3 regions of the Brevibacillus sp. JB24b genome follow, and region 1 is predicted to be linked to each of the others. Evidence: a T-box and tRNA genes for the amino acid it is inferred to sense, from the RefSeq annotation. Region 1 holds a T-box; the other regions hold tRNA genes.
What was found. A T-box is a leader RNA that pairs with one kind of tRNA and senses whether it is charged. The one in region 1 lies ahead of serS (serine--tRNA ligase), so its partner is inferred to be a tRNA-Ser.

Region 2: it encodes a tRNA-Ser, which carries the amino acid that the T-box ahead of serS (serine--tRNA ligase) is inferred to sense. The anticodon was not compared.
Region 3: it encodes a tRNA-Ser, which carries the amino acid that the T-box ahead of serS (serine--tRNA ligase) is inferred to sense. The anticodon was not compared.

What each region holds. Positions count from the first base shown of each region.
Region 1 is NZ_JBNVQV010000001.1:31,202-42,140, reverse strand. Features, by position in the region: gene aceA (isocitrate lyase) at 164-1,447, opposite strand; gene aceB (malate synthase A) at 1,471-3,084, opposite strand; gene serS (serine--tRNA ligase) at 3,536-4,819, opposite strand; T-box leader at 4,869-5,108, opposite strand; gene pdxT (pyridoxal 5'-phosphate synthase glutaminase subunit PdxT) at 5,218-5,820, opposite strand; gene pdxS (pyridoxal 5'-phosphate synthase lyase subunit PdxS) at 5,822-6,706, opposite strand; gene ACQV1I_RS00140 (D-alanyl-D-alanine carboxypeptidase family protein) at 6,863-8,158, opposite strand; gene guaB (IMP dehydrogenase) at 8,535-9,995, opposite strand; gene ACQV1I_RS00130 (YaaC family protein) at 10,174-10,939, shown strand, end outside.
Region 2 is NZ_JBNVQV010000001.1:1,502,188-1,513,126, reverse strand. Features, by position in the region: gene ACQV1I_RS07375 (hypothetical protein) at 1-206, opposite strand, end outside; gene ACQV1I_RS07370 (hypothetical protein) at 565-735, shown strand; gene ACQV1I_RS07365 (autorepressor SdpR family transcription factor) at 1,011-1,280, shown strand; gene ACQV1I_RS07360 (SdpI family protein) at 1,282-1,917, shown strand; gene ACQV1I_RS07355 (DUF1266 domain-containing protein) at 1,954-2,181, shown strand; tRNA gene ACQV1I_RS07350 (tRNA-Ser) at 2,404-2,492, opposite strand; gene ACQV1I_RS07345 (CynX/NimT family MFS transporter) at 2,895-4,142, shown strand; gene ACQV1I_RS07340 (L,D-transpeptidase) at 4,342-4,701, shown strand; gene ACQV1I_RS07335 (OsmC family protein) at 5,352-5,795, opposite strand; gene ACQV1I_RS07330 (GNAT family N-acetyltransferase) at 6,015-6,461, opposite strand; partial or broken gene ACQV1I_RS07325 (sigma-70 family RNA polymerase sigma factor) at 6,638-6,931, opposite strand; gene ACQV1I_RS07320 (NTTRR-F1 domain) at 7,268-9,013, shown strand; gene ACQV1I_RS07315 (dipeptidase) at 9,231-10,610, shown strand.
Region 3 is NZ_JBNVQV010000001.1:1,636,096-1,647,034, forward strand. Features, by position in the region: gene ACQV1I_RS07995 (PucR family transcriptional regulator) at 1-1,543, opposite strand, end outside; gene ACQV1I_RS08000 (aspartate aminotransferase family protein) at 1,731-3,095, shown strand; gene ACQV1I_RS08005 (3-oxoacid CoA-transferase subunit A) at 3,111-3,812, shown strand; gene ACQV1I_RS08010 (3-oxoacid CoA-transferase subunit B) at 3,791-4,477, shown strand; gene ACQV1I_RS08015 (peptidase) at 4,492-5,784, shown strand; tRNA gene ACQV1I_RS08020 (tRNA-Ser) at 5,881-5,969, shown strand; gene ACQV1I_RS08025 (hypothetical protein) at 6,241-6,690, opposite strand; tRNA gene ACQV1I_RS08030 (tRNA-Ser) at 6,931-7,019, shown strand; gene ACQV1I_RS08035 (TetR/AcrR family transcriptional regulator) at 7,318-7,893, shown strand; gene ACQV1I_RS08040 (HlyD family secretion protein) at 7,919-9,115, shown strand; gene ACQV1I_RS08045 (ABC transporter permease) at 9,108-10,271, shown strand; gene ACQV1I_RS08050 (DUF3907 family protein) at 10,374-10,877, shown strand.

The DNA of each region.
Region 1 (10,939 bases):
TGATCATTATAAGGGGGAATTTCCAATGAATAAGTCTACATGGATATTTCCGCCACCAAATAGAAAAAGAGCAGGTTATCTTTAAAAGGAACCTACTCTTTTTTCTGTATGCATGTAGCCTGTTTGTACCACATTGTGCTAGATTATAGCCAAACTCCCTCTCCTATCTACTACCTGAAAATTGTTCTTCTTCTGTTGATCCATGCAAGGCAGTCGTAGAAGAATTACCGCCTGAGATGACTTGTGCAACTTCGTCAAAATATCCTGTTCCTACTTCACGTTGATGCCTTGTTGCGGTATACCCCTTTTGCTCACTAGCAAACTCTGCTTGCTGTAACTCTGAGTAAGCCGCCATTCCTCGATCTCGATAGCCGTGGGCTAGCTCAAACATACTATGGTTAAGCGCATGGAAACCAGCCAGGGTAACAAATTGGAACTTATACCCCATCTTCCCGATTTCCTGCTGGAAGGAAGCGATGGTATCCTCATCTAGTTTCTTTTTCCAATTGAAGGATGGGGAGCAATTATAGGCTAATAATTTGTTTGGATATTTCTCATGAATGGCTTCGGCAAAACGTTTAGCTTCTTCTAAATTAGGCTCTGATGTCTCGCACCAAATAAGATCTGCATAAGGAGCATATGCTAGTCCTCTGGCAATTGCTGCATTTAGTCCTCCACGTATTTGATAGAATCCTTCCGCTGTACGATCCCCTGTCAAAAATTCCTGATCTCTCGGATCAATGTCACTTGTAAGTAGGTAGGCGCCATTGGCATCGGTACGAGCTACCACTATGGTTGGCACCCCCATCACATCAGCAGCAAATCGTGCGGCTACCAAATTTCTGACAGCTGCTTGAGTAGGAATTAAGACCTTTCCTCCCATATGACCACATTTTTTCTCAGAAGCTAATTGATCCTCAAAATGAACACCTGCAGCGCCCGCTTCAATCATGGCTTTCATTAATTCAAATACATTAAGTGGTCCACCAAACCCAGCTTCCGCATCGGCTACGATTGGTGCAAACCAATTGATTTCTTCTTTTCCTTCCGAATAAGAAATTTGATCTGCCCGCTGGAAGGCTTGATTAATTCTTTTTACCACTTGTGGCACACTGTTAGCTGGATATAAGCTTTGATCGGGATACATGTGACCAGATAGGTTGGCATCAGCAGCGACTTGCCATCCGCTTAAATAGATGGCTTTTAACCCGGCCTTCACTTGCTGGATCGCTTGATTTCCCGTTAAAGCCCCTAGTGCATGAACATAGTCCTCGGTATGAAGCAGATTCCAAAGTCGATCTGCTCCCAGCTTTGCCAATGTATGTTCGACTTGAATAGAACCACGTAAGCGTACTACTTCCTCAGCCGAATAAGGTCTCGTAATTCCTTCCCAACGTTTAGACTCCCAAGACTGTTCTAATTCCTTGATTTGCTTCAATTTGGTCATTGCTCCCCACTCCTCTTCCTTTTTTAGATGTGCTCATACGCTGGTATCGTAATGAAAGGCATAAATTCTTCCGCCTGAACGACTTCTTTAAACAAAGCAATTGCTCTTGAAAACTCCCCTGCCTCAAAACGTTCCGAACCGATTTCCTGCTGTAAGGTAGCGATTTCTTCATGGATCAATTCCTCTACCCATTCCCATGTGATTTTACGACCATCTGTTACTATTCCATCGGGATGCCGGATCCATTGCCATACTTGAGCACGAGATATCTCCGCCGTAGCCGCATCCTCCATGAGATTGTTAATGGGCACTGCACCCATTCCCCTCAGCCACGCCTCCACATATTGAATAGCTACACTGATATTTGTCCGTAACCCCTGCTCTGTAATCGTACCCTCTGGAACAGCTAATAAGTCTGCTGGACATACCTGTACGTCGGTTCTCTTTAGATGTAGCTGATTAGCAGAAGGCATGATTTGATCAAATACACTCATTGCAACTGGCACAAGACCAGGATGGGCAACCCATGTACCATCATGACCTGCTAGTGCCTCCCTTTCTTTATCCAGCCTTACCTTCTCGAAGGCAGCTTCATTGGCCAATACATCATTGCGAACAGGAATCTGTGCTGCCATTCCTCCCATTGCATGAGCATTTCGTTTATGGCATGTCTGAATGGTTAGATCGCAATAAGCTTTCATAAAAGGAACAGCCATGGTTACTTGAGCACGATCAGGGAATATTATCCTCTTGTTTTTGCAGAATTTTTTGATAAAACTGAAAATATAATCCCATCGTCCACAGTTAAGTCCAGCACTATGATCTCGTAGTTCATACAGAATTTCATCCATCTCAAAGCTAGCAAGAATCGTTTCTATGAGCACTGTTGCCTTAATCGTACCTTGTTCAATTCCTAGCCTTTGTTGGGCGAATACGAAAACATCATTCCATAGCCTTGCTTCTTCGTGCCCTTCTATCTTCGGAAGATAAAAATAAGGACCCGATCCTATTTCCAATAGCTTTTTGGCATTGTGATAAAAATAGAGACCAAAGTCCACAAAACTAGCTGACATAGGGTGACCATCTACATAAATATGCTTCTCTTGTAAGTGCCAGCCACGTGGTCTCACTAACAATGTAGTAATCTGCTCATGTAGCTGATATGATTTCCCCTCTTTACTAGTAAAGGAAATGGTACGGTTAATGACATCTCTCATGTTGATTTGACCTTCTATCGTATTTCTCCAAGAAGGTGAATTGGCATCTTCAAAATCGGCCATAAAAGCTTTAGCACCTGAGTTACAAGCGTTGATGACCATTTTCCGATCTGAGGTGGGGCCAGTAATTTCAACCCGACGATCCTGTAAATCATCAGGAATAGGGGCAATCGTCCAATCCGCTTCTCGAATGTCTTTGGTTTCCTCTAAAAAGTGGGGCATCATTCCCTGATCAAATCCCTGTTGTCGTTTTTCTCTCTTTAGCAAAAGCTCCTGTCGTCTCACCTCAAATATTCTTGATAGATCAGCTAGAAAAGTCAATGCATCTGGTGTCAATATTTCTTGATACCGCTCATTCATCTCTCCAGTAATCTGAACACCAGCTGGATACGGTTGAATTTCAGTCAAAATTCTTTCCATTTTCAACACTCCCCTCCGTGTAACTACCTCCACTTATTCAACTAATCCTGATCCACTACATGTACAACAACTTATACAACCATGTCCTTGGCATGAGACACAGTAATCCCCTTCGTGTGTATGACCTTTTCCCTTACAATGCGGGCAGTCATTTTCGCCATTTCCATTGCATTTGTAGCAGTCCATCTTCCATCCTCCTTATCCTGTCGTAATTCTGTATTATAACAATAATCTTTTATATGAATTAATATATAACAGTTAGTTCTGAATTGACAATCTTTTTTAAAATTATTTTCCAATAAATTCTTTTTTATCATAAAAATTCTTATTCCAATTGCTTTTTATGATGCTAAAAACCACAAAAAACTGGTAGCTGTCTATTGAATAGACGACTACCAGTTTTGCTTTTACCTATGAAGTTTTATACAGCCATTAAACAGTACCTACTCTGTTATTTCTTAGCTGTAATTCGTTCTACTCCACCCATGTAAGGACGCAATACTTCTGGAATCACAACAGAGCCATCTTCTTGTTGGAAGTTTTCCAGAATAGCTGCTACTGTACGACCTAATGCCAAACCAGAGCCATTCATTGTATGCACGAATTCCGGTTTGCTTTTTGCATCGCGACGGAAACGAATATTTGCACGACGAGCTTGGAAATCCTCAAAATTAGAACAAGAAGAAATCTCACGGTAGGTGCTATAGCTTGCAAGCCATACTTCCAAATCGTACTTTTTCGCAGCTGTAAAACCAAGGTCACCTGTACACATGCTCATGACACGGTATGGCAAGCCAAGCTTTTGCAACACGGTTTCCGCATTGTTTACCAGCTTTTCTAGCTCTTCATATGAATCCTCAGGTTTCACGAACTTCACAAGTTCAACCTTATTAAACTGATGCTGGCGAATTAATCCACGTGTATCACGTCCTGCTGACCCCGCCTCAGAACGGAAGCATGCACTGAATGCATTGTATTTAAGCGGTAGTTGAGCGACGTCAATAATCTCGTCACGATGCATATTGGTAACAGGTACTTCAGAAGTTGGGATCAAGAAATAATCAACTCCATCTACCTTAAAAGCATCCTCTTCAAACTTAGGCAATTGTCCTGTCCCGGTCATGCTAGCGCGATTAACCATATATGGTGGTAATACTTCTTCGTATCCATGCTTGTCTGCATGAAGATCCATCATAAAGTTCATTAGAGCACGCTCTAAGCGGGCACCCATGCCTTTATAGAAAACAAAACGGCTTCCTGTAACTTTGGACGCTGTTTCAAAATCAAGAATACCTAACGCATCGGCTACTTCCCAATGTGGCTTTGGTTCAAAGCTGAAGGTTGGAACTTCTCCCCACATGCGATGCACTACGTTATCATCTTCTGTTGTACCTATTGGCGTGCTTTCATGTGGCAAATTAGGAAGGCTTAATAGAATGATATTTAGCTGTTCGTCTAACTCACGTAGCTCTTCATCCAACGCCTTAATGCGTTCATTAACTTGCTTCATCTCAGAAATCAGATGATCTGCATTCTCTTTATTACGCTTTAATACAGCTACTTGCTCTGATACTGTATTACGTTTATTTTTTAGCGTATCGCCTTCTTGAATAAGCTGTCTACGTTTTTCATCCACTTCTGCAAACTGATCCAGTGCGGAGATGTCCTCGTTACGATGCGTCAATCGACGTCTTACTTCTTCAATATCTTGACGCAGTATTTTTACGTCTAACATGTAAAACCCCTCCAAATTTTAGACAAAATAAAAAACACCCATCCCATCTACTAGGGACGAATGTTAACTCCGCGTTGCCACCCTCATTGATAAGCCATATAGCCCGCCTAAATCAAACAAGCTAGTCTTATCCTCTTCATTCCACGTAAATAACGGTACGCGCGACCGGGCAAAGTTATGTCCTTTACCACTCAAAGATGGATTCTTCTGCCCATTGGGTCGATTCGCACCAACCATCGACTCTCTTAACCAATAAAAACAGAGTACTATTTCTTATCAACATGTTCTTTATGGGTGTTTTTCTTGTTATTAAATGTACTACATGATGTAATCAATTGCAAACAATGCTCTATGTTCATTTTACACGCTCTGTTTTATTTTGAAAAGAAGAAAGCACCCTATACGGATGCTTTCCCTGTTGTTAGATATTCTTTCACCATGTCTACAAAATATTTATGCATTCGATAATCATCTGTTAGTTCTGGATGAAAGGATGCCGCTAAAAATTGCCCTTGGCGAGCAGCTACGATATTTTCTTCATGTTTCGCTAACACTTCGCCTTTATCGCCGACTTTTAGGATAAGAGGCGCACGGATAAAGACAGTTGGAAAGTCAGAAGCTACGCCAGCAATTGGCATCTTGATTTCAAAGCTTTCCTTTTGTCGCCCAAAAGCATTTCGCGCCACTTTCATTTCCATTAAACCTAGATGAGCTTCTGGTGCATACTCAATTTCATTTGCAAGTAAGATAGCACCTGCACATGTTCCAAACACAGGCTTCTTCTCATTCGCAAACTGACGAATAGCGTCCATAAAGCCGTATTTATGCATGAGTTTGCTTATAGTTGTACTCTCGCCACCCGGAATGACCAAGCCATCTATCTCAGATAGCTCGTCCACCTTTTTAATTGCGGCAGCTTCTGCACCTGCTAACTCAAGCATGTGCATATGTTCTGCAACCGCACCTTGTAGTGCGAGAACACCGATTCTTGGCTTGCTCATATTACCAACCGCGCTCTTGCATGCGCTCAGCTTGCGGCAACTTAGAAATTTCGATTCCTGTCATCGCAGAACCAAGGTCTTTAGAAACGCGTGCAATCAATTCGTAATCAGTGTAGTGTGTTGTTGCTTCTACAATAGCACGAGCGAATTTTTCAGGATTCTCGGATTTAAAGATACCGGAACCTACGAATACGCCATCCGCACCTAGTTGCATCATCAAAGCAGCATCAGCTGGTGTTGCAACACCACCGGCAGCGAAGTTTACAACAGGAAGCTTTCCTGTTTTGTGAATTTGCTCCAACAATTCATACGGAGCTCCAAGATTTTTCGCTTCAGCCATTAATTCATCATAAGACATGCTTTGTACTTTACGGATTTGCGCTTGCATCGTACGCATATGGCGAACAGCCTCAACAATGTTTCCTGTTCCTGGCTCCCCTTTTGTACGAATCATAGATGCACCTTCTCCGATACGACGAAGAGCTTCACCTAAATCACGCGCACCACAGACAAATGGCACTGTGAAATCTTTTTTATTAATATGGTACAAGTCATCAGCAGGAGTAAGTACTTCACTTTCATCAAGATAATCTACTCCCATAGATTCCAGGACACGTGCTTCTACAAAATGACCAATACGTGCTTTTGCCATTACAGGAATCGTGACGGATTTTAATACTTCCTCTACAATTCCTAGATCAGCCATGCGAGCTACGCCACCGGCCGCACGAATATCAGATGGAACGCGTTCCAGTGCCATAACGGCTACTGCACCCGCAGCTTCCGCAATCTTAGCTTGCTCAGCGTTGACAACGTCCATAATTACGCCGCCTTTTTGCATTTCTGCCATTCCACGTTTAACACGATCTGTACCTACCTGTACCATCAGTGAGCCTCCCCTATAAGTGAACATCCCTACAAAAGGATTAGATTTGAAACATTGTTTTTATTGTAAACCAATCAGAAAAAGTAGACAACATATCTTGACAGAATATTTGCCTTCTTTTAAAGTTCTATTGCTCGCAACGCTACCTCTGCTTCATTAGCCAACAATACTTTTAAACAGACTAGCGATAAATTCAAAGATACTTCTAAAGAATAGGCGAATCCAGCTACCTTCTTCTACATCCTCAGCAGCTATCAAATCTACTCCGCCCTTTAGATTACTTGGCATCAAATAATCGCTTTTTCCTTCTGTATCAAGGTAGACGGTACCAATAACATCACCTTTTTTAATAGGAGCCGTCAAAATTTTATACTCGACACGAGGCGTTGCTTTAGCTTCTTCTCCAATTTTACCCACAACATTAACCGATTTAGTGGTAATAGCTGGAACTTCTAGAGCTACTCCCTTTTTAACTGGTGCATTTTCAAATCCTGGTACAGGTACGCCTTTTCCCAGCTTCTCTGTAGCTTTGTAGGTGCTATATCCATAATTTAATAACTTTTTCGTTTCTTCAAAACGACTTGTTTTTGTTTTAGCTCCCATCACAACTGTGATTAAGCGCATTCCATCACGATAAGCTGTTCCTGTAAAGCAATAGCCTGCTGCATCTGTATAACCAGTCTTAAGACCATCTACCCCAAGTGTTTCATTTGGCAAACCTGGAAGCATCCAGTTATTGTTTGCTAGCTTGATTTCATCTTTTTGACCCTCACGGAACACCCAGCGCGGTATGTTAGAAATTTTTAATGCCTCAGGATAATCAGTCACTAAATGATCTGCCAGGATAGCTGCATCACGTGCAGACATCACATTATCTTTGCTTGTGTCTGCCGGTTTAAACGGACCTAATTCATTAGCAGGCAAACCGGTTGATGTAACAAAAAACGTATTTTTCATCCCGAGTTCTTGGGCTTTTTTATTCATCATGTCTACAAAATTGGCTTCTGTTCCACCAATCTTTTCTGCTAACAGAGCTGTAGCATCGTTAGCTGAGGCAATCGCCATGGCTTTATATAGTTCACTTACCTTGTGACTTTCCCCAGCATTTAAGTACACGCCTGAGGAGTCCTTTATTTTAGCAATAAAGAAGGCATAGTCACTAACAGGTACAAGTTCATCCTCTTTAATTTTTCCTTTTTTAATAGCCTCTAATACCAGATACTCAGTCATCATTTTAGTCATACTAGCTGGTGGCAATGGAGTGTCTGGATTTTTACTATACAAAATCTTTCCCGTTGATGCTTCTACTAGAATTGCTGAACTCGCCACTAAATCAAGATTGGCAGGCGTGTCAGCAGCAGCAGCCTGCATTGCTCCCCCAACAATGGATAGCATTCCAATCGCACCAGCCAATAAAAGTTTGTTTACTCTCGCTGTCCATTTTTGCATCATGTCTACAATCACTCCCCTACTTTTTAAAAATATCCTTTTTTTTCTTTTTCTCTGTTGAACACAGTCTTTAGTCTATCATACTAAAAGCCGTTGTTTGAAGAGCACCATACGCATCTCAATGAGAAAAATTGCTGGTAATGCTAGCCAACAGAAAATCCCCTCTTTTAACCTGACGTTCTAATAGGGTGTTTTGATACAGATTTTATTTGTTTTTTTGGGGATGTAGCTTCTGATTCTACACCCTTCGTGATAATACGATCTTTTACATCGTATATTTTATTCCTTAGATCGTATAAAAAACAAAAGGACTCCCAAATGGAAAGCCCTTTTGTCTCACCTTGCTTTTTAGCTTGGTAAACCTATCGTTGCTCTATCCTTATGAAATAGAGTAGTTTGGAGATTCTTTTGTAATTTGAACATCATGTGGATGGCTTTCACGCAAGCCTGCACCAGTAATACGAACGAAAGTAGACTTATCACGCAAATCGGCAATTGTAGCCGCCCCACAATAACCCATACCAGCACGTAGACCACCAACAAGCTGATACACAACATCAGCCAAAGGTCCTTTATAAGCTACACGCCCTTCAATACCTTCAGGAACTAGCTTTTGAGCATTCTCCTGGAAGTAACGATCTTTACTTCCTGCTTTCATAGCGCCGATGGAACCCATTCCCCGATACACTTTAAAACGACGTCCTTGATAAATTTCAAATTCACCTGGAGATTCATCTGTACCTGCAAACAAGCTACCAATCATGATAACAGATGCCCCAGCACCTACAGCTTTCGCTAGATCACCAGAGTATTTAATACCACCATCGGCGATAACTGGAATATTATATTGACGTGCTACAGTGGCGCACTCATAAATCGCTGTGATTTGTGGAACCCCAATTCCAGCAACAACACGAGTAGTACAAATTGAACCAGGACCAATTCCCACTTTAACTACAGAAGCCCCTGCCTCAATCAGATCCTTTGTAGCTTGTCCAGTAGCGACGTTACCAGCAATAATCGTTAATTCAGGGTAAAGGGTACGTACCTTCTTAACTGTCTCTAGAACCCCTTTAGAATGGCCGTGCGCTGTATCAATGACTAACACATCAATTCCTGCTTGTACTAAAGCCTCAGTACGCTCAAAAGTATCATTTGATACCCCTACTGCTGCCCCGCAAAGCAATCGTCCTTGCTCATCTTTCGCTGCATTCGGATATTGAATAAGTTTTTCGATATCCTTAATCGTGATAAGCCCTTTTAAGACATTATTTTCATCTACCAAAGGTAGCTTTTCGATTTTATGCTTCTGTAAGATTTGTTCAGCTTCCGGCAATGTAGTGCCTACAGATGCTGTAACAAGATTTTCTTTAGTCATTACTTCTTTGACCATAATGGAGAAGTCATGTACGAAACGTAGATCACGATTTGTTAAAATACCAATCAATTGATTTTGATCGTTAACGATTGGTACACCGGAAATACGATATTTACCCATGAGGGCATCTGCATCTGCAACAGTGTGGTTTTCAGTTAACGAAAATGGGTTTGTAATAACACCACTCTCAGAGCGCTTTACGCGATCTACCTCACTTGCTTGCTGTTCAATGGTCATGTTTTTATGAATGATACCTAGACCGCCTTGACGAGCCATTGCAATAGCAAGTGCAGATTCTGTTACTGTATCCATACCGGCGCTAATTAATGGTATGTTGAGTTTCACCTTTTTGCTTAATACTGTGGATACATTAACGTCTTTTGGAAGCACTTCTGATTTAGCTGGTACCAATAATACATCATCAAAAGTTAAGCCTTCCTTAGCAAACTTATTTTCCCACACGGTTCAAGGACCCCTTTCAGCCGAAAATCTTTTCATCAGTGTAGCAAACGGCTCAATTTAATGTCAAGGAATGCTTATATTGTTCGCTTTTATAGGAGAAAATATAAATGTTTCTTAGATTACATAAGAATATTATTTACAAAAATGAATATTCGGAAAATAAAGGGGTAATTTTTCCATGTCTCTTCAAGGTGTCTGGCAACAGCTTTCTATTATGGAAACCGAGCCTACTTCACGTTCTTTTCTTACTGCTTCTTATCAAAGAATGGGCTTACCAAATCCTGAAAAGCATGCCTTTCAAAACAGCACTCGTTTTTTATACACTTGGATGCAGGCTAGACATTTTTATGGGATGGCTGAGAAAAGTTCTTTATTAATCAAGCCTCTCCTATTGTTTTACGGATGCGTTCATTTACTTAAGGGCCTAATCCTTACCAAAGATCCAGATTATCCCCAGAATAGTCGCATGTTACAGCATGGTGTTACCGCACGAAAAGTTAAAAAAAACCCTTATCATTTGTTGGATGATGAAATGAAACCTCAAAAGGAAGGTTTCTTTCCCCATCTATGTCGGCTTCTTTCTATAAGTCCCATATCGGATCGTTATCGAGTAGGTGATCTGTTTTTATCACTACCTGATCTTCGTGAGGAAATGAAATATTTCCAATTATCAAGTCCTTGGGTGCCTGTATCTATCATGACAGAGCGACCATTTGTGTTTACTCTCCCTCAAGCAGATGAAGGAGCACTCTCTTATTCAGATGAAACCTTGCAGCATTATTTAAATCGGTTGTTTTTAGCTACTAATAAACAGGAGTCATCCGCAAGTTTCCCTTCCTTCTGTACACTTAGACAAAACACCGATAAAGCTAGGTTCACTCTACCTCCAGCTTCTTCTTTCTCTAGTCGGATACGTCTTTTTGAGTGTGATGACCGAGTATCTC
Region 2 (10,939 bases), 1.5 Mb from region 1:
CCAGCCAAAAACCAAACGGGTCTTTCGTGTTGTTTCATTTGATGCACTTCTGAATAGTCGCCAGTTAGGTCCAATAATGGATGAATAGCCTTTGGAATGGAAAAAGCCCATTGCCACCATTCTATCGCCCAATCACTATAGCTTTTATAAGCCGGCTGCGAAGTTGGAGGAAAGACCCGCGGGTCAACAATAAGTTCATGACTCATTGATTTCACCTCCTGTTTTATCTTATTTCAATGTACATGAAGCGAAACGGCTGATGGTCAGGTTCGATTGTCTTTTTTGCCTTTTTTCAAAAAAACTAGTCGTATGTGGTATCCTTTTTCTTTTTTTAGAATAGAATAGTTCGTGCTGTTTTTAATCTCACATTTGAATATCTCTCTTTTACCATTCATATTATTTTTTCTAAATGTTCAAAAATAATTAACAATTACACCCTACCTTTTTCCTTATTTTGGATCATAATAGTAAGTAGAATACCTCTTGTATTTCCAAACTTTTTGAAACTTATTTGTTTCTGCATCGTATAAACAAGTAAGAATATAAATAGGAGTTGAAAAAGTGATGAGGACGTACACATTTTTGTTCGAAACAAAAACGAACAGATGGGAAGAACGAGTAGAAGCGAACAGCATGTTGGACGCCGCTCGCAAAGCAAAAGAATTGGCTATTGAAAAATCAAAAGCCCTGGCGACCAAAATTATGTTCTCTTTTTACCACGTTCGAGCAGTATAAGAAGCTATCTTCTTTGCAATAGATATGGCAGGTGATCCACTACATGTTGTCAACAGCATATGTCCAATGAAACGCTCCCTTTCATTTAGCAAGGGAGCGTTTTGTTATATAAAAAGCAGGCATACCTCTCCAATCCTTAAAACACTTGTTCTGAGAGACTTGTTCTAAGAGAACTCATTTTTTCATAGACTTTTCTATTTTGCCTTCTGATGGTATACTTTAATAATTAGAAATTTATCTAAATATCAAATTATAGAGAGGGTGCCAGCTAAGAAATGGGATTAAACGTAACTTTTAAAGCTTTATCAGACCCAACTAGGCGCCAAATTCTTGATCTACTTCGGGAAAAAGACTTAACAGCCGGAGAGATAGCTGAGCATTTTAACATGACAAAACCAAGCATCTCACATCATCTCAATCTTTTAAAACAAGCGGATTTGATTCGGGATGAACGAATGGGTCAACACATCATGTATTCACTTCACACAACCGTTTTTCAAGATGTAATGAAATGGATATTACGTTTTTCAGAGGAGGAGCGTTAGGATGAAAAAACATTGGTTTTTTATATTGATTTTTAGCATCACCATTCTCATTAGCATCTTTAGTCTCCCTTATCTGCCCAACGAAGTAGCGATGCACTGGAACGCAAGCGGAGAAATAGACCGCTATAATTCTAAATGGTACGCTGTTGGTTTCGCACCGTTTTTAATGCTCCTACTCTATGTCATGATGAACGTGCTTCCCAAATTTGATCCACGTCAGGAAACATACACTAAGACAAAGAGTACATATCTAACCATTAGATATTTATTCATTGTATTTATGCTGGTCATGCATTGTATGGTTATCTTAACTGGTCTTGGTTACAATTTAAACATCGGTCTGATTGTTAACATGCTGGTAGGTTTGTTGTTTGTCCTGATTGGCAATGTAATGCCTCGTATGCAACCATCGTATTTTGTTGGGATTAAGACTCCCTGGACGTTAGCTAGTGATGAAGTCTGGCGTAAAACACATTTTATCGGTGGTAGATTATTTGTTCTGGGAGGCATTCTTGTCATTGTAAGTAGTTTTTTACCTCCCTTTATTCAAAGCTGGGCACTCTTAGTGATTCTAGTAGGAACGGTAGTCATCACATATTTCTTATCCTACCTGTACTACCGTCAGATCAAGCCATAGACACCTTATCACCTCAAACATAATTCCTCTCATTTTATGTATGTAAAAACCACCGTCCAGCTAGTAAAACAAGTTGCTATGGTTGCTCAACAACAATACTCAAGCTGGCAAGAGTTTGGAACAAGCTTTCTGATAGGAAGACAATTCTGGTGGGCACAGACAACTAGTGAGAGTGCTGAGAAAATGGCACGTTTTGTACGGAATTTGATCCTGCATCCAAACAGCCTATGGAATCGATTAGATTGGAATCTATCATTGGACTAGCTAGGAACATCTCCACAATCTATCATAACCTCCCTCTCAAAAAGAAGAACTCTTTACAGTTGCGAAATAGACTACTTTTCTCTAATTAGAGAATTTAGGAAGTCTATTTCTTTTTTTGACTAACAGAGACTATTGTCAGGTTGTCCTGAACTTCAATATTCTTTACCCTTTAGAACGCACAAAAAACACGATGAATTTCTTCAGCGTGTTTTTTATAAAGTATGGCGGAGGGAGAGGGATTCGAACCCCCGTGACGTTGCCGCCTAACGGTTTTCAAGACCGCCCCGTTATGACCACTTCGGTATCCCTCCGTGTAGTAAATGTTGGTAACAACCTCTCAACAAAAATTATTATACCTGATGTAAATTTATTTAGCAAGAGTGAAATAAAAATTTTTTTATTTTTTTAAAGCCCTTGAAAAATCGATTATACACTTGATAACCACTCTCATTGAATGATGATTCATTATATGATACCATCTACATTATACCAATCATCCAATATTTGGATGTACACTGTTGTTAGGATGGTAATACTCGCTATAAAATTAAATCAACCAACACGTCACCTGTTCAACAAGTAATCATTCCATTTGAACAACTAATTGAAGCAATTAAACAACAAGATGCAGACACCACGGAAGTAATTGCCTGCTCATATATGATTACGCTAAAGCAGGTCCTACAAGATGCTTGGGGAGGAGATGAGAAAAAATGAATACGCAACAATATAACCCGAATACCAGCCATACACATGAGTCCAAAATTCGCACAATCCTTACCGTGCTTGGAATTATTTTAATTGCTGCCAATCTCCGTGCTGCAATAACATCAGTTGGACCTCTGATTAGTGATATCCGCAATACCACAGGTCTTACTGGCACAGTTGCGGGAATGTTAACAACCCTACCTTTGATTGCTTTTGCAATATTATCTCCTGTTACACCAAAACTAGCACGTCGATTTGGTATGGAAAAAACTTTATTTATTGGTCTACTTGTACTTAGCCTGGGTATTATCTTACGTTATCTGCCTTCGACTATTTTGCTATTTGTTGGTACAGCATTGATTGGGTTAGCAATTGCAGTCGGCAACGTTTTGTTACCGAGCTTGATCAAACGTGATTTTGCTTATAACGTAGGAATTATGACCGGTGCCTATTCTCTATCAATGGGTATCTTTGCGGCACTAGCGTCCGGACTTAGTGTACCAATTGCACATGGATTACAACTTGGGTGGAGGGGCTCTCTATTAAGTGTTGCCTCTCTGAGCCTTGTCGCTGCATTAATATGGATTCCTCAGCTTCAACACCCTCACCTTCCAAAAGAATCATCAATAAATAAGGTTACTGGAAAAAGCATTTGGCGTTGCCCTCTTGCCTGGCAAGTCACACTCTTTATGGGTCTGCAATCGTTAGCTTTTTATGTAAGCATTTCATGGTTACCAGCTATCTTATCTGATCGTGGTTATAGTGCGGAATCAGCAGGGTGGATTTTGTCTCTCATGCAATTTGTTAGTTTGCCTGTCAGCTTTCTTGTTCCAATGATTGCTGGTCGAAGTAAAAATCAAAGTGGACTTGCTGTTCTCATTTCTCTGTTTGGTATGATTGGCTTTGCTGGGCTCCTTATAGGCAATAACGCTTTGTTGTTTCTATGGATTATCTTTATTGGATTAGGTCAAGGGGGGAGTATCAGTCTGGCCCTCACCATGTTTGCTCTGCGTGCTCCTAATGTTATGGTATCAGCAGAGTTATCTGGTATGGCCCAGTCAATAGGTTATGCACTGGCAGCTTGTGGGCCTATTTTGTTTGGATTTTTACACGATGTCACGGATGATTGGAGTCTTCCTCTCATTGGGATTGTTGTGGTTATCTTACTACAGCTACTCGTGGGCCTAGGTGCAGGTAGAGCTGCTTATGTAACACAGCTAGATAAATCGGAAAAAACCAATCATTCCTCATAAATAGTCTCTGATATAGGGCAACCTTTCATTAGGCTTGCCCTATATCAAATTCAAATTACGTATTTAAACGAACCTCGATAGGTGCTTTTCTCCACTCTTTTTCCCTGTACGAGTCACTGTATTGATATAAAACAGTTATTTGTTACCATTTCACTTCTCACGCATAAAATGTATGACGCTTGATTAGAGGGTGATTTCTTTGTCTTATCACATCCGTGTTTCCATATCTAAGCTAACGTTATATTTATTCAATGGAAACCAACTCATTCGATCATTCCCCGTAGCTTTAGGTAAAATAGTTACCGCGACACCGTACGGGAATTTTACCATTGTTAGCAAAGTTCCCTATCCGAATTCTTACCCAGGCGGACCTTTAAGTGTGTTTGGCACATATTGGTTAGGCCTCAGCAAACCTCACTATGGAATTCACGGTACCAACAATCCAGCCTCCATCGGTAAATATGTATCACACGGTTGTATTCGTATGTATAATCGTGACGTAGAGGCTCTTGCTAAACTAGTGTCAATTGGAACACCCGTCAGTATTCGCAGAGTGTGATAATAAAGGCTATTTTGTTAAGAAAAAATGGAGCAAGGAGCCAGATTGTGCAATAGATACTTTTCGATTTTTCTGTGTCATCTATCCGCAAGGTGTAAAACAGAGTCTCTTCATTCTTCTTTCTTATCATAAGATTATGCTATCTAAAGTTTTTTTCTTTGCGGATATCTTGCTCTCTTTCCATAAATGTGTACGTTTTCCTTCGATATGAACATGCCCCATGAACCTTGTCCCATACTTTAGTCAGACAATTCGGACATCTGTATCTTTGACGTTTTACCTCTATTTTTCTTGGCTCTCCGTCTACAATATCGTCGAATACCTGAATGCGGGTTTCGGTTTTATGAAACTTTTGGTTCCTACAAACTGAGCATTTTTTAGGAGGTTCGGTGTAAACATTCATTAGTAACCACGCTCCTCATCGAAGTATATAATTGAAAGAAATTATATCCTATTTTATTTTAATCTACTACCTAAAGTAAATCTAACTGTAATTTCCATTGCGACATGGGAAATAACTTCATACGATCCAAATGTCTATTAAGCTAAGTTATGAATCTGCTTACTCTATTTTTGATGTACGATACAAATGAAAAAGCACCCTGTAAAGGTGCGATTACAATCATTTGTATCATTTGTGTATCTATGGATTATGTTTCAATAATAATTCCGTTTAATTTGAGATTCACTGGATTAGCAATTGTGTCTCCAACTGGGCAAGTCTGCTCCAAAAATTCTACGAATGATTCTACCCGTTCTTTTGGAGCATCCGTTTTGATATGAAATGTGTATCGAATCTCCGAATACCCACGCCGGACATCAGATTTATTCATGAAGCCATCCGTATCGAGATCCCCTTCTACCTCTACCCAAAAATCGTCAAGACGAATATTAAATTTTTTGGCATATACTCTAGCTACGATAGATTGGCAGGCACCTAATGCGGAAAGTACCACTTCTACAGGATTCATCCCGGTATCTGTCCCACCCAAGTTTTTCGGTTCATCAATCGTCATCTCAAAATTTCTGGAGCGGGCCTTGACGACCATTCCATCCTGCAAATGTGAAGTTGCTTTGAATGTTTGAACAGGCATTCTGAACACTTCCTTTTGTTAGATAAATGACTGAATAACTCAAATCATATCACTTTTCTCCAATTATCATAAGATGAAAATGTTGCGCTACTTCCCTGTTATTTACCCATCAGAATAAAGGCATTACCAGCTGACAAAGCTTATCACAAATGTAATATTTGCAGATCCCCCTCTCGTACGATTTTATTATCTAGTGAGCCATGATTATTACTACTTTGTCTATTTTTCTAATAATGTAATAAAAACATTAGGTGCAACTTCGATGTCTTTTACTTCTAAAAATCCAAACTTAGAATAGAGTTTTTTTGCTGGAATATTCTTTGCACCAGTACTAACAGTTACTTTCTTTCCTTTGACTACATTCTCAATTACATAGCCAACCAAGCTTCCGGCTACACCTTTTCGGAAATGATTGGGGTGAACAACTAGTCGACAGATATCTATATGATTTTGATCAGCCGTATAAGAAATAGCCCCCACCAATTCTTCCTCAATCATATAGCCTAGAAAGATTTCGTTACATGTACGAATGGTTTCAACTGTATCTTTTAACTGTGGAATTCCGTAAAAATTAATAATGTCTGCCTCTATTTCATATGCAGGAATTTGTACGTTAAGAATTTTTTGAGCTATTACCTCGTCACCTACATGAAGATTAGTAATCATATTACCACATCCCTTACCTTCTCTTACCTTTAAGTAAACCATCAACAAAAAAAGTTTCAATACTTGAACTTTTCTATGTATTCGTTCTAGGGATAAAAGCAACAAAAATACGGAACAATGATCAATATTGGGGGAGTGTTCGATTGACGTCTTTCTTGTACTCCCCCACGATCAAATCATCTCCCGCCCTGCGTCTGTTTCGTTCGATAAAACTCATGAAACAGCTTCATCAGTGCTCGTTTTTCGATACGCGATACATATGAACGCGAAATCCCCAATTCGCGGGCAATTTCCCGCTGTGTTTTTTCCTTGTCTTGATCTAGGCCAAAACGCCCGATGATGACCTCTTTCTCACGTTCATCTAAAATATGAATATGCTGATAAATCTTGTTACTTTCCAGCTTTAATTGCACGGCATCTACTACCTCATCTGTTTCTGTACCCAGAACATCTATCAAGGTAATTTCATTCACCCTATGAGGTTATCTGTATGATCAGAGCCCTTCTGTAGTATGCAGAACATTCGAACGATATGTATATTTCGATCACATATGATCTTCTACAGATATCCACTAAAATCCTCATTCATTAGTATGAGCGTTCCTCTATTAATCAAGTTTTCTAATCAATCCTTCGATTACTCCACTTTATTCTTACAATTCCGCCTTGATTTTTGGATTATTTATATTTTTCTAGACATTCAAAATTTGTATTTTCATCTAATGGTACGAACCCTTTCAAAAATAGAAGACTCAACATATACTACATTAGCGCCAATAAACCCTATTATGGAAGTGGTGATTTATTTGCCCTTTAGTAACAAAGTTGTAAATGGCGATTTTGAAACGGGAACCCTGTTCCCGTGGAGTTTTACAAATGTATCCATTACTAATCTGCAGAGTCATACCGGTTTTTTTAGTGCATTATTATTTGGAGATACAGCTAATAGTTTATTGTTTCAAGCAATTCCTGTAACACCTGGAGATAGTTTTGAATTGTTTTTATCCATTGCAAAATTAGGGAATTTAGTAAGTCCTCAAGTAAATATTGCACTTCTCTATTTAGATGTAGCAACTATCCCTGTTGGTATTGGACTAAATCTCACAATTCCCGTAGGTCACCTTCCGGATAACACAGCTAATATTTGGACTACCATCTATGAAACAACTTCTGTTGTACCAGCGACGGCTACTCAAGCTTTACTTATAATTAATAAAATTGCTGCTCTATCTACTGCAGATATAGTTGTTGATGACATCGGAATATTACAGACTAGTGGAGGGGCGACGGGCGCGACGGGCGCTACTGGGGCTACTGGTGATACTGGGCCTACCGGCGACACCGGCGCTACTGGTGACACCGGCGCTACTGGTGACACCGGCGCTACTGGTGACACCGGCGACACTGGGCCTACCGGCGACACTGGCGCTACTGGTGATACTGGGCCTACCGGTGACACTGGCGCTACTGGTGACACCGGCGCTACTGGTGACACCGGCGACACTGGGCCTACCGGCGACACGGGCGCTACTGGTGACACCGGCGCTACTGGTGATACTGGGCCTACCGGCGCTACTGGTGACACCGGCGCTACTGGTGATACTGGGCCTACCGGCGACACCGGCGCTACCGGCGACACTGGGCCTACCGGCGCTACTGGTGACACCGGCGCTACTGGTGATACTGGGCCTACCGGCGACACTGGCGCTACTGGTGATACTGGGCCTACCGGCGACACTGGCGCTACTGGTGACACCGGCGCTACTGGTGACACCGGCGCTACTGGTGACACTGGGCCTACCGGCGACACCGGCGCTACTGGTGATACTGGGCCTACCGGCGACACTGGCGCTACTGGTGACACCGGCGACACTGGGCCTACCGGCGCTACTGGTGACACCGGCGCTACTGGTGATACTGGGCCTACCGGCGACACTGGCGCTACTGGTGATACTGGGCCTACCGGCGACACTGGCGCTACTGGGCCTACTGCCGACACTGGGCCTACCGGCGCTACTGGTGACACCGGCGCTACCGGCGACACTGGCCCTACTGGTGATACTGGCGCTACCGGCGACACTGGCCCTACTGGTGATACTGGCGCTACCGGCGACACTGGGCCTACCGGCGCTACTGGTGATACGGGCGCTACTGGTCCTACCGGAAGCTTTTCAAATTTCCAGGTTTCTGAAAATACCCCCAACACTGTTGGTAGTTCCTCAATTGTATTAAGTAGCATCCCAACCACATTAAAAACAATCACTATAACGGGAAGTTCCGCTTCAAATCGTATCTGGTTAAATGGAGCTATTGGCTGGCAAAACGGACCAAGTAATCCAGTAGTCCAATTTCAAATACTGCGTGGTACAACGGTCATTTATAGTACTGGTGATCAAAGAACCGGAACAAACACGTTGGGTACCACGAGTATAAGTCATGTTGATTTGACCTCTGGTACCGGAAATGTTACGTACTCATTGACTGCCCATATTGTTGGTGGTGGTACTGCAACAATTATTGGGGGAATCACCTTTACTGGAGCTTTATTATAGTTACGTGTGCTTCCTAACAGCCACTCACTTATGGGGTGGCTGTTTCATTATCTAGTCATTTTCACAATTAAAATCATTGATTTAGTATGATTGAGTTTGGTACATCATGAGATGAGGTAATAAAAGAAATAAATTATAGCAATCAAATTATTTAATTTCTAAATTATTTTCCATACTTTTATAATGGGATGTACTAAGATGAACAGGGGGTTAAAATTTGAAACAACTAAAGGCATTTTTAGATAAGCATAAAATTGAGATGCTAGATGATTTAATCAAATGTATCCAAATACCAAGTATAAGTACCACTGGGTCATATGAAGAAGAGGTTCATTCTTGCGCTCAACATTTAACCCAGCATCTATGCCAAATTGGGTTTGAAAATGTACAGCTATTACAAAAGAATGGTCATCCAACAGTTTATGCTGATTGGCTTCATGCAAAAGGAAAGCCTATTGTACTCATTTATGGACATTACGATGTTCAACCGGTTGATCCCTTAGAAGAATGGCACTCCCATCCTTTTCAACCGGAAATAAGAGATAATTATCTTTATGGCAGAGGAGCTACAGATAATAAAGGACAGCTATTTATGCAACTAAAAGCATTAGAAGCACTTTTTCGTACTAACCAAGCATTACCTATTAATGTAAAACTTTTAATTGAGGGTGAAGAAGAGATTGGGAGTACTACTATGCCGGAGATTCTTCAAGATTATTCTGAATTATTGATAGCTGATCTAATTGTCATCTCAGATACTGCTATGTTAGAAGAGCAAGTTCCAGCAATTTGCTACGGTCTAAGAGGCATACTAGGTTTTGAACTAAGTGTGCAAGGTCCAAACAGAGATTTACATTCTGGTAGTATTTATGGAGGAACTGTACAGAATCCTATTCATGCTATAACTCAGCTATTAAGCTCTATGAGAGATGAAACAGGCTTTATTACAATCGAAGGCTTCTATGATCATATAATGGAGCTTTCTGAAGAGGAGCGGAAAAATTTTCAATCCCTTCCTTTTTCATCTGAACAACTCAAAGCAGACCTTCATGTATCAAATTTATTTGGTGAAGAAGGATTTACACCTTTAGAAAGAGTATGGGTAAGACCCACTCTAGAAGTAAACGGAATTAGTGGAGGCTATCAAGGAAAAGGCATAAAAACAATTATTCCAGCAAAAGCAACAGCAAAAATAACTTGTCGCATAGTCCCCAATCAGAATCCTCATGATTTAAAAGCATGCATCCAAAAACATATTGAGGCTAACACTCCGCCTGGAGTAAATATAGAAATCTACTGGGATAGTCATTCGAATCCTTACTTTATCTCACCCGACCACCCTTTGATCTTACAAGCTGCTCAATCATTAGAATATGTATTTCAAAAACCTGTACAGTTTATTCGTGCGGGAGGATCAATTCCAGCGGTAGAAATGCTGCACAATCAATTTCAAATACCTATTATCCTAGTTGGATTTAGTCATTCGTCTGCTAATGTCCATTCAGCAAATGAAAACTTGTCACTGCAGAGATTTGAGGATGGTATTCTAGCACTTTGCCATTACTACCTACAATTAGGCAATGACATCGGGGACTAATCTATGACTTGCTCAGGTTGACTCTCCACCTTCCTCCCAAAAAAATGCAGTAATAATTCAATATACGTAGCTACATACATAAGAGCCGAATCCTTCATTTGGGAAAGTTCGGCTCTTTACCTTGTAACCAATGATATTCGCATTGTCTTCATAACCATACACTTTCAATTGTTTTCCTTTCCTTATTTTACATCCGTCCCCGAAATGTAAGGTCTATGTAAAATAAATGAATGCTAATCAATTTTTGTTTTTGCTCGTTTGGATTAACATGTTACTAGATTTAGAAACTTAACTTGAGTGATACCAAGTTATTTTCCTTTCTCTTGAAT
Region 3 (10,939 bases), 1.6 Mb from region 1:
GTGATCCCGCTGTTTTTTCCTCTATCTGCTGTAGACGATATTTAAGCGTGTGTCGGTGAATGAATAGACGTTGTGCCGTTTTTTGCCCATTCAGATACTCTTCAAAATAGGTTTGGATGGTCTCTAGCAATTGTTGCCCATGTTTTTGATCGTATTGTAGTAATGTTACTAATAATGGCTCCCAGAGCTGCTGTAAGGCCTCAGGTTGCGCGTGATAGGGAAATAGGAACTGATATCCAGATAACCGGTCAAAATGCGATACAGACTGAATTTCGGATGCTGGGAGGAGTGCTCCCCGACATTTCATAGCGTAGATCGCTTCTTGTACGGCAATTGACAAGGTATTGAAGGAAGCGCGGGGAGTACTGATCCCGATCGCCAAAGGATGCTGAGGGTACAAATCAAGCCACTTCGCAGCCACTTTTTGTACAAAAATTTCACTAGCCCTATCCTCAGGCATTAGTAATAAGATATCGGTTGCACGTACCTTACTGAGATAGGTAGGCTGATAGACCTCTGCTACCCGCTTTAATAAGGTGGGTAGCTTTTGTAGCATGGTAAAATCGTACTCTTCTGTATAAGTCGTAACCGGTATGGATAATGCAACAACAAGATGACGTGCGTGAATATGAAGGGGATAACCTAACAAACGGCTACGTGCCTCAGATTCTGCATTGAGCTTAAAGGTCCCACTTAGTAACTCATCCAAAAAATCGCCTTTTAGACGCCATTCTGCTTGTGCTACCTCCCGATCTTTACTACAAGCTAAGGCTGCTAATGTTGAGGCATGCTGTAAAGCGATAATGTCCCATTCTTGCTGGTTTGTTTGATGTTTGCGTAAGGTGATGGTGCCAAAGGTAAAACGAGCGGCTTCGATGGAATGGGTTAATTCGACAGGGTCAGGGGAGGTGGGTTCACAGTTTTGATTAGAGAATACCTGATTGGAATACTCCACTGACGGCATTCCAGCAGTAGTGGGTCTACATGTGCGTGAACATGTACGGATTAATTCATAACCTAGTACATCTGTTATTACCACTTCTCCTTGGGTGACAGCGGCTAATTCGTCTGCAATGGCAGAAAGTCCCTCACCTAGCAAGGCTACATTTAACAGTCGTTGGTGAATTTGCTCTGAATAGCGAATTAGTTCAAATTGACGATTCACGATGGGTTGAAGAATGGCTTTTGTGATGGTAGAGAAATTAAGCTCAGTGGGAATCTCAATTAAAGGGAGTCCAAACTGATTGGCTTGTTCAATAAAAAGCGCTGGAATTTCACGTAAATAAAATCCTGTATGAATGGCAACTCCACTCAATCCTCGGGCTGCCAGCGAAGGTATAAACTGATCATGTTTATCGGTGTTCATCTCCAGACCAAAACCAGTGGTAATTAGAAATTCCCCTGCTTGTAAACGTTCCAAATCCTCTACAATTTCTACAATTGTTACCCAATGAATCGGATGATTTAGTCCAGATTCCCCTGCTACCAACCTAGTGTGCACCATATCAGGTAACTGCATGGCTTCACGGATCGTTATTGACATATGCTCCTCATCCTCTCTGTTGCTTTTACATGTTTCACTTTCCGAACAAACGATCATTATACAAAATGTACAAAAAATTCTGCTTTTTATCTAGTGTTTTTTTGCCAGTAAGTAGAATGTCAGAAGGCTTGGTATTCGATACGATGAGTATAAAGTGGCGGTTGCAAAAGGAAGGGAGCACAAGAGCATGGATAGCAAAACAGAACGAAAAAGCTATGTAATTAAACCTGAATGGGGTAAACAATATCCACGAATTTCTCATGGAAAGGGAATTTACTTATATGAAGAGAGCGGAAAGCGTTATATGGATGCTTGTTCAGGGGCTGTAACTGTCAGCATTGGGCACGCAATAGATGAAATTGTCGATGCCATGAGACAGCAAGCTGAGAAGGTATCATTTGCTTATCGCTCGCATTTCAGTAGCGAAGCAGTGGAGGAATTAGCTGATATTCTTGCTACATGGGCGCCTGGTAATGTGAATTGGAGCTTTTTCGTCAGCAGTGGATCAGAAGCGACAGAGACTGCTCAAAAAATTGCGATTCAGTATTGGCAAGAACAGGGACGCATGACCAAAAATCGGATCCTGTCACGATGGATGAGCTATCACGGAATTACGATGGGAGCTTTGTCAATGTCAGGACATGTGTTAAGACGGAAGCGTTTCGTACCATTATTGGCAGATTACCCGAGCATATCGGCTCCTTATCCGTATCGAAATCAGCAGGGACTCGATAGCGAAACATACGCACGCAAGGCAGCTGACGAGTTAGAGGAGGCAATTATCAGAACGGGGGCGGAAAATGTTGCAGCATTTATAGCAGAGCCAATCATTGGCGCTTCTGGAGGTGCTGTAGTACCACCGGATGGCTATTTTGCTCGCATTCGTGAAATTTGTACCAAGCATCAAATATTATTTATAGCAGACGAAGTAATGACAGGAGTAGGGCGTACTGGTAGAAACTTTGGAATTGATCATTGGCAGGTAACTCCTGATGTGATGACGCTGGGAAAAGGAATGAGTTCGGGATATACACCGATGGCAGCTACGATGGTGAGTGATTCCATCATGCAGACTATTGCAGAAGGCTCCGGTTCTATCATGGCAGGTCATACGTACAGTGCCAACCCTCAATCAGCAGCTATATGCGTGTCTGTTTTACGTTACATGGAACAGCATCAGTTAGTGAAAAAAGCAGAGGAGAACGGAAAGTATTTATTACAACACTTAAAACAAGTAGAGCAGGAGTTTGACATTGTTGGAGAAGCTCGTGGAAAAGGACTAATGTGTGGACTAGAATTTGTGAAGAACAAGCAGACAAAAGAGCCATTTGCACTCTCACATCAGGTGACAAATCGAATTATCCAGAGAGCATTTGCTAAAGGATTAATGATTTACCCGGCTATTGGTGGTTTAGATGGAGTAGCAGGTGATGCTGTAATTATCTCTCCCCCACTCATTATTGAGCAAAATGAAATTGATGAATTGATCCATTTACTGCGTCAGACCCTACAAGAAGCGGAAGCGGAGTTCACGAAAGAGGGCATCTGGTAGAGAGGAGGAGCACATATGATTTCACAATCAACCTGGAATAAACAGGTTTCATTAGAGGATGCATTAGAGCATTTTCATGATGGGATGACATTGATGGTTGGTGGCTTCGGTGGGGTGGGCAACCCTCCTACGCTGATACAAGGACTATTAGAGAAACAAATTAGCGGATTAACACTGATTAGTAACGATACAGCTTTTCCTGACATAGGAGTCGGAAGATTAATTACACAGCGGCGGGTAAGTAAGGTCATTGCTTCTCATATTGGTTCCAATCCGAATGCAGGTGCCCAAATGACAGCGGGTGAGCTGGAAGTGGAATTTTGCCCACAAGGTATTTTAGCAGAGAGAGTTCGAGCAGGAGGAGTAGGTCTAGGAGGAATTTTATCTGATATTGGAATCGATACGATCGCTGAAAAAGGCAAAGAGAAGGTGTTAGTGGATGGGAAAACGTATTTGATTGAGACACCGTTAACTGCCCAAGTAGCTATCGTCTCTGCAAAAAAGGCAGATCGATTTGGCAATCTTGTTTTTGATACAAGTGCACGTAATTTTAACCCGTTGGTGGCAATGGCTGGTGATATCACTATCGTGGAAGCGGAAGAGATTGTTGAGATTGGACAGCTGGACCCTGAAGAAATCGTGACACCAGGAGTGTTCGTAAATTATATCGTGCAAAGTGAAGGGGTGAATTGGCGATGGGCATGGGAGAAGTATTAAAAGAAGGTACGACTGAGAGTTATCGAGAACGAATTGCTAGGCGTGCCGCTTTGGAAGTAAAAAGCGGTATGCTAATTAACTTAGGGATCGGTATTCCTACGCTTGTGGCGGATTTTATACCAGAAGAAAAAAACGTTTTGTTTCATGCTGAGAATGGCATTGTAGGCACAGGTCCCAGTCCTCAGCTTGGAGAAGAAAACCCTAATTTGTGCAACGCAGGGGGCTTTCCTGTTACTTTAATGCCCGGAGCTTCCTTTTTTGATAGCGCTACTGCTTTTGCTATCATTCGCAGAGGTTTGCTAGATATGACGATTCTTGGAGTATTAGAGGTAAGTCAGCGTGGTGATATTGCTAACTGGATTGTTCCTGGTAAACGAGTTCCAGGAATGGGAGGAGCGATGGAATTAGCACAAAAGGCTAAGAAGGTTTTAGTTCTCACCACCCATCTGGACAAAAATGGTCGTTCTAAAATTGTACGTGAGTGTAAATTGCCTCTGACTGCTCAGGGAAGTGCAGATATGATAATCACTGATATGGCAGTGATGGAAGTAAAAACAGATGGATTGCATCTATTGGAAGTGATGCATCCCTACACAGTAGCAGATGTCATTGGTGCTACCGAAGCAGAGCTATTATTTAGCGGAGAAGTAACCACTTTTTTCTAAGGGGGTAGACTACCATGAGCGTAAGCCAAACACTGACATGGCAAGAACGAATTCGTGAGCAGCTACAAATGGATCGAGAGGATGCTATAGGCTTGTTGCAAGAATGGGTGCGTGAGGCCAGTGTTCAAGGGCAGGAAGCGGGTATTCAGCAGAAAATAGCAAATCACTTGGCAATGCTGGGACTTGAAGTAGATATTTGGGAGATGACAGGTGATGAGCTTGAAAAGCTGGAGAAACATGCCTATTTTGTTTCACCGCGTGCAGAATTTACAGGGAGTCCTAACGTAGTAGGGGTATGGAAGGGAACTGGAGGAGGGCGTTCTCTTATTCTCAATGGGCACGTTGATGTTGTGCCAGAAGGGGAGCTAAATCAATGGACACAAGGACCGTTTAGCGGAGAAATTGTTGATGGGAAATTGTATGGTCGTGGGGTAACAGACATGAAAGGTGGCAATCTCTCGTCTCTATTGGCTATACAAACCTTGCAAAAGCTTGGTGTACGTCTAAAAGGAGATGTTATCTTTCAAAGTGTTGTAGAGGAAGAAAGCGGTGGGGCTGGGACTTTATCCACTATTTTACGTGGGTATAAAGCTGACGCTGCTTTGATACCAGAGCCAACAAATCTGAAAATTTTTCCGAAACAACAAGGTTCTATGTGGTTCCGTTTATTCATACGTGGCAGATCGGCACATGGAGGTACACGTTATGAAGGAGTTAGTGCCATTGAAAAAAGCATGACAGTAATTAGGCAGATTCAGCGCTTAGAGCAAGAAAGAAATCAACGAATGTCAGATCCTTTATACGCTAAATTACCCATACCGATACCTATTAATTTAGGTGTAATACAAGGAGGAAAATGGCCGTCGTCCGTTTCTGATTTGGTTACACTAGAAGGACGTATGGGTGTAGCACCTGGGGAAGAGATGGAGGAAGCCCAACAGGAAATGCAAACTGCGTTACAGAAGCTTACGGAGGAAGATGAATGGTTTGCAGATCATCCTGTTGAGTTAGAATGGTATGGAGCGAGATGGGTACCAGGTGAGGTAGATATGGACCATCCATTGCTTAAACTGTTGCAAGAGTTTTATCCATCGGTTTTAGGAGAGACTGCGGTCATAGAAGCATCGCCCTGGGGAACTGATGGTGGTTTATTAACAAAGCTGGCTGATACTCCTTCAATTATTATAGGACCAGGGGTAACCCAAGTCGCACATTATCCAGATGAGTATATCGTGCTTGATGATATTTTTGCTTGTGCTGAGCTATTCGCCCTGACTCTCATAGAGTGGTGTGAGATAGATGATTGATAAATAAACGAAAGAAAAACTATTAACCTCATAATTTTTTTAAAAAAGGTGTTGCTATTTATTTTTTTATATGCTATATTCTTTATGTAGCAACGCGGAGGGATACCGAAGTGGTCATAACGGGGCGGTCTTGAAAACCGTTAGGCGGCAACGTCACGGGGGTTCGAATCCCTCTCCCTCCGCCATACATAAAGAAGAAATAGTAAACCGATGAGCTGAGAGCTTCGTCGGTTTTTTTGTATATGTGTATAGTGTTTGCTTACCATTAGGGTAAGTATACCCCTCATGAAAAACGATGTACCACAGAAGAGAGACATAAAACATCCTGTCAGCAAAAAAAGTTTCCAATGAATATAAAATATACCGTGTACGAAAAATCCCGGTTCGTAGCCTGAGAATAGGCGTGAACCGGGATTTTTTACGAAGCATTTTTAGATAAAACGAATGTATTGGCTATTACGGTGTTGATTTGCCATCAGAAGCCTTCTGAATATGCTGTTGAGCCAATTCACCTAGGTCGTTAATATTAATGGAGAAATTAAAATTCTTATAGTAGACAGTGGCTTTCGGATCGCCTTTTTTGCCTTCGATACGGATATTCGTAGTTTTAATTTCATAACTTCCATCGTCGCGGAAATTGTAAGTGGCATCTTTAATTTCAGAATCGATTAAAGGTCTTACAGTAGATGTGAACACTTCATCGACACCGTTTACCACTTGGCGTCCCATGTTCATCACTTCGGTTGGCGTATAATTGAAACCAAAGACCAGAATAGCTCCGACGACCAGACTAAATAAAACAATTTTGTACAAAGCTTTTAGAAAAAAATTAAGCACAAACACTGCCAATAAGACCAGAATAAGAATCATCCAATAGTCTTTGGCAAATGTAATGAGTTGGTCCATTGTTACAAAGTCACTCCTTCATGAAACGGTAAGAACCATAAGTCTATTGTAGGAACTTACCAATTACTTATTTAGTCTATCATACACAATCTAGTGAACGGATACAAACTCCACAACAATTTTAGAAAAAAATATTTAAAAAATGCTTGTCTTTTTAATTTGGGTTTAGTATAATAATACTTGCTGATGTATTTCGTGATTCGAAATTGTTTTTTACATAATGTCTATCAGCAGTTATATGGAGGGATACCGAAGTGGTCATAACGGGGCGGTCTTGAAAACCGTTAGGCGGCAACGTCACGGGGGTTCGAATCCCTCTCCCTCCGCCATATTACTTAAATGGGAAGCCGATGACTTGTTCATCGGCTTTTTTACTTTCATAAAAACAATTGGCTATACAATGTAACGAGCTGACTAGGATATGGATAATCAATCTTAGATAGCAATCGTTTGAAGCATTGAGATTACGGGTATCGATAATTGTAAATAAATATCATAACGAAGACATCACACGAATGAAGTGTGAATGGGCAATCACTTTTTTCCAAAAATACCTTGACGGTCAACAAAAAGCAGAGTACACTAATCTCTGTACTGACTGGTCAGTTTATATGGGGGTACATATTAATGAGCAAAAAGAAGGATTTAATTTATGAGAGTGCCCTGCAAGCATTTGCCCAATATGGGTATACGGATACAACGATGGATACAATTGCAGAATTTGCCCAGGTAGCAAAGGGGACGTTGTATTACCACTTTAAGACGAAGGAGGAGTTATTCTATTATGTAAATCAAAAGGGAGTGGAAATGCTAATGGAGTCCGTCAAAGGGGCGACGGAAGATACCACCATGACGCCTCAGGAACGTCTTTTGCACGTACTAGATGAGCATTTGCGCTTCTTTTCGAATAACAGTGAGTTTTGTCTGTTGCTGTTAAGCTTCTCCTCAGGAGATATAACACGAGATAATATGGTTCGAACATTATTAGGCAATTATTTTTCTTTAATGGAGAAATACCTGGCTAACATGCAGGAACAAGGGTTTATAAAAAGCGATATGGAAACGCAGACAGTTGTATCCGCTCTGTTTGGGAGTATTGGATTTGTCGTTCTTCGCAAGATGTTCCGTAATGAGCCAGTTTATACGCTAGAGACCAGAGATACATTACTCATCCTATTTAAAGGGGCTCTGGGACTCGCTTAAATTGCGAATTGGAGTGGAGAAGGTTATGAGAGAGAATAAAAAGATGATGGTTGGTTTGGTGGGGCTTGTAGCAGCTATCGTACTTTTAGGTGGATACTTACTGTTTTCTGAAAAGAATAGTTATGCGGGAGGCTCTGCGAAGCAAGTAACTGCTGTTGTAGAAGGTACTGAAGTAGATCTAGCCTTCAAGGTCCCAGGAACAATTGACAAGATTGAAATAAAAGAGGGCGACATCGTAGTGGAGGGTCAACTCCTAGCTGTGCTTGGAAGCGATGAAATTACAGCAAAACGCGATCAGGCAGCAGCAGCGTACCAGTTAGCTCAAGCAAAATTGGAACAGGCCAAAAAAGGGGTTTCCATCACCAGTGGGTCAAGTGATGCAACGGTGAAGCAGGCCCAGGCAGCTCTACAAGCAGCTCAAGCAAATTTGCAAGCTAACAAAAATGGAGCTCGCCCAGAAGAGATCGCGCAATTAAAAGGGAAACTTCAAGCAACAAAAACAGCGCGTGATTTGGCTCAGACGAACATGAAACGGATGCAGGATTTATTAAAAGAAGGGGCTATTCCAAAAATTAAATTAGAAGAGTCTCAGGCTGAGTTTGAGAAATACTCTGCTGAATATACTTCAACACAAGAACAATTAAACATGGCACAGAAAGGTGCTCGTCCAGAACAGATTGAAGCACTTACTGCTCAAGTAAACCAAGCGAATGCAGCATACCAAAATGCGATTGCAGGCCTTGGTCAGGTAGGATTACGAGAATCTGATGTCAAATCAGCGGAAGCAGGCGTAAAACAAGCAAAAGGTGCATTGGATGAAGCTGAAGCATATTTGCGTAATACACAGATGATTGCACCTGTTAGCGGTGTGGTAAAATCGATTTCCTCACAAAAAGGGGAACTTGTGGCACAAGGCTCTTCCATCATGACAATTCAAGTAGAAAACGATAAATTCGTAAAAATGTATGTAGATGAAAACCAACTTGGCAGCGTGAAAGTGGGAGAGAAAACTACGCTGTTTGTTCCAAGTTTGAATAAAGAAGTTAATGCAACTGTACAAATGGTAGCACCAGCGGCAGATTTTGCGACGAAGAAAGCAACTCAGGAACTAAACTCCCGTGATTTGCGAGCGTTCCAAGTGAAATTGCAAGTGGAGGATAAAGATGTACGCCCTGGCTTTACTGTCGAATGGCACCTAAAAGGGGCTGGCGCTCGTGAATAGCTTTTGGCAATTAGTAGCTGACGAATGGCGATCCGTCTATACTAACAAAACGATTCGAAATATTGTATTTCTTGTGCCATGTGTCTACATGCTGATGTTCGGATACCTGTATCAGGAAAAGCGTGTGATGGAGATACCTACAGTGGTAGCAGACTTAGATCAAACCGAATTAACACGAGAATTAATCAGAGCGATTGACAATGATCAAACGTTCTCTGTAACAAGTGTAGTTACAACAGAAGAACAGCTACAACATCTGATGACTTATGAAGAGGCGCAAGTTGGGTTTATCATTCCAAAAGGCTTGACCGTCAACGCTAAATTGGGTAAACCAACAGAGATTTTAAATCTGATTGATGGAAGTAACATGATGATTTCAAATACATCTGTTCGTGCTGCGAGCTCTCTAGTGAAAACCATTTCTGGTGGAGTGACGTTAAAAAAGTTAGAGGCAAAAGGTGAATGGGGTAGTGCGGCAACAAACTTTGCAACAGGGATTGACTACCGTTATCGTATACTACATAATCCAACCTTTAACTATCTAGCATTCATGATCTTTGGATTAGCAGGAACTGTATTGCAACAGGTGGCATTCTTGAGCGTTTCTTTAAGCGTAACTCGTCAAAAAGAAGAAGGAACTTGGATGGATACCTTGAAGGGAAATGGGTTTATAAAAATTGCGCTCAGTAAAATAACAACTCATATGATCCTTGCCATGTTTAACTTTTTACTAACATATGTATTGATCTTTAAATTTTTTGCTGTTCCATACTACGGAAGCCTAAGCTTACTTTTCCTATGTGGATTTATTTTCAATCTAGCAGTAGTCGCAATTGGATTTGCTATTTCGTTTTTCTCTTCCAATATGCTACAAGCTACTCAAACAGCCATGTTAATTGCAGTACCATCATTTATGCTATCTGGATGGACTTGGCCAATCACTTCCATGCCAACAGTGATTGCAATCATAGCAAAATCCTTGCCGCTCACTTATTTCTTACATTCGGTACGAGAAATTATCAGTAAGGGACATGGATGGGAATTTGTTAGTACCGACAACATCATACTGCTCTTTATGATTGTCGTTGCGCTATTTGTGGCATTCGTTACGTATATGTTTCAGAAGAAAAATACGAGAACAAACTATCAATCTTAATCAGAAACTGTTGTTATAAAATAAAAACTTCTTGTAACTCCGGGGTAGTTTTTTTACAATAAACGTAAATCTTTATATCTGTTGCCCTAAGGAGGATTCTCTATGTCAGACGCTCATGTAAAACAGTTATGCGAAGATACCTTTATGCGGTTGAAGAAGGTTAGCATAGAAGTGGAGAGATTCCTAAATCAAACTACTTTAGCAGATTTGGTTGAAAGATCCGGGGATGCTCAAGAGTATGAAGCTTACTATGGTAGCTATCTTTCTGATTTACGTCGTTTGTTGGTTTATGCAGAGAATGCCTATGAGAAATTGGGAATCTGTCTTCGACGCGCTCGCTTTAACGAGGAGTTTGCTGAAGAAGCACTCTACCAGGTGTACCACACCTGTGTAATTAATTTTTACTATCCCAAAGGCGAGGTTTACGATGAGGATGGCAGGTACTCGTACACAGGGCAAGACTGCATTATTTTCCGCAAAGAGGTTACTCCTGATCTAGAGAGCCTAACATTAGGTTTGTCGAGAATCTTTGAGCCTCTACGTGATGAATTGCAGTACTATGAAACAGATTACATTACGAAAAAGCGGATGCAACCGAGCAATTAACAGGAGAATGGGTTTACGAAGTAACTTATTTTTATAACGGCATTATATTTAGGTGGGGACCT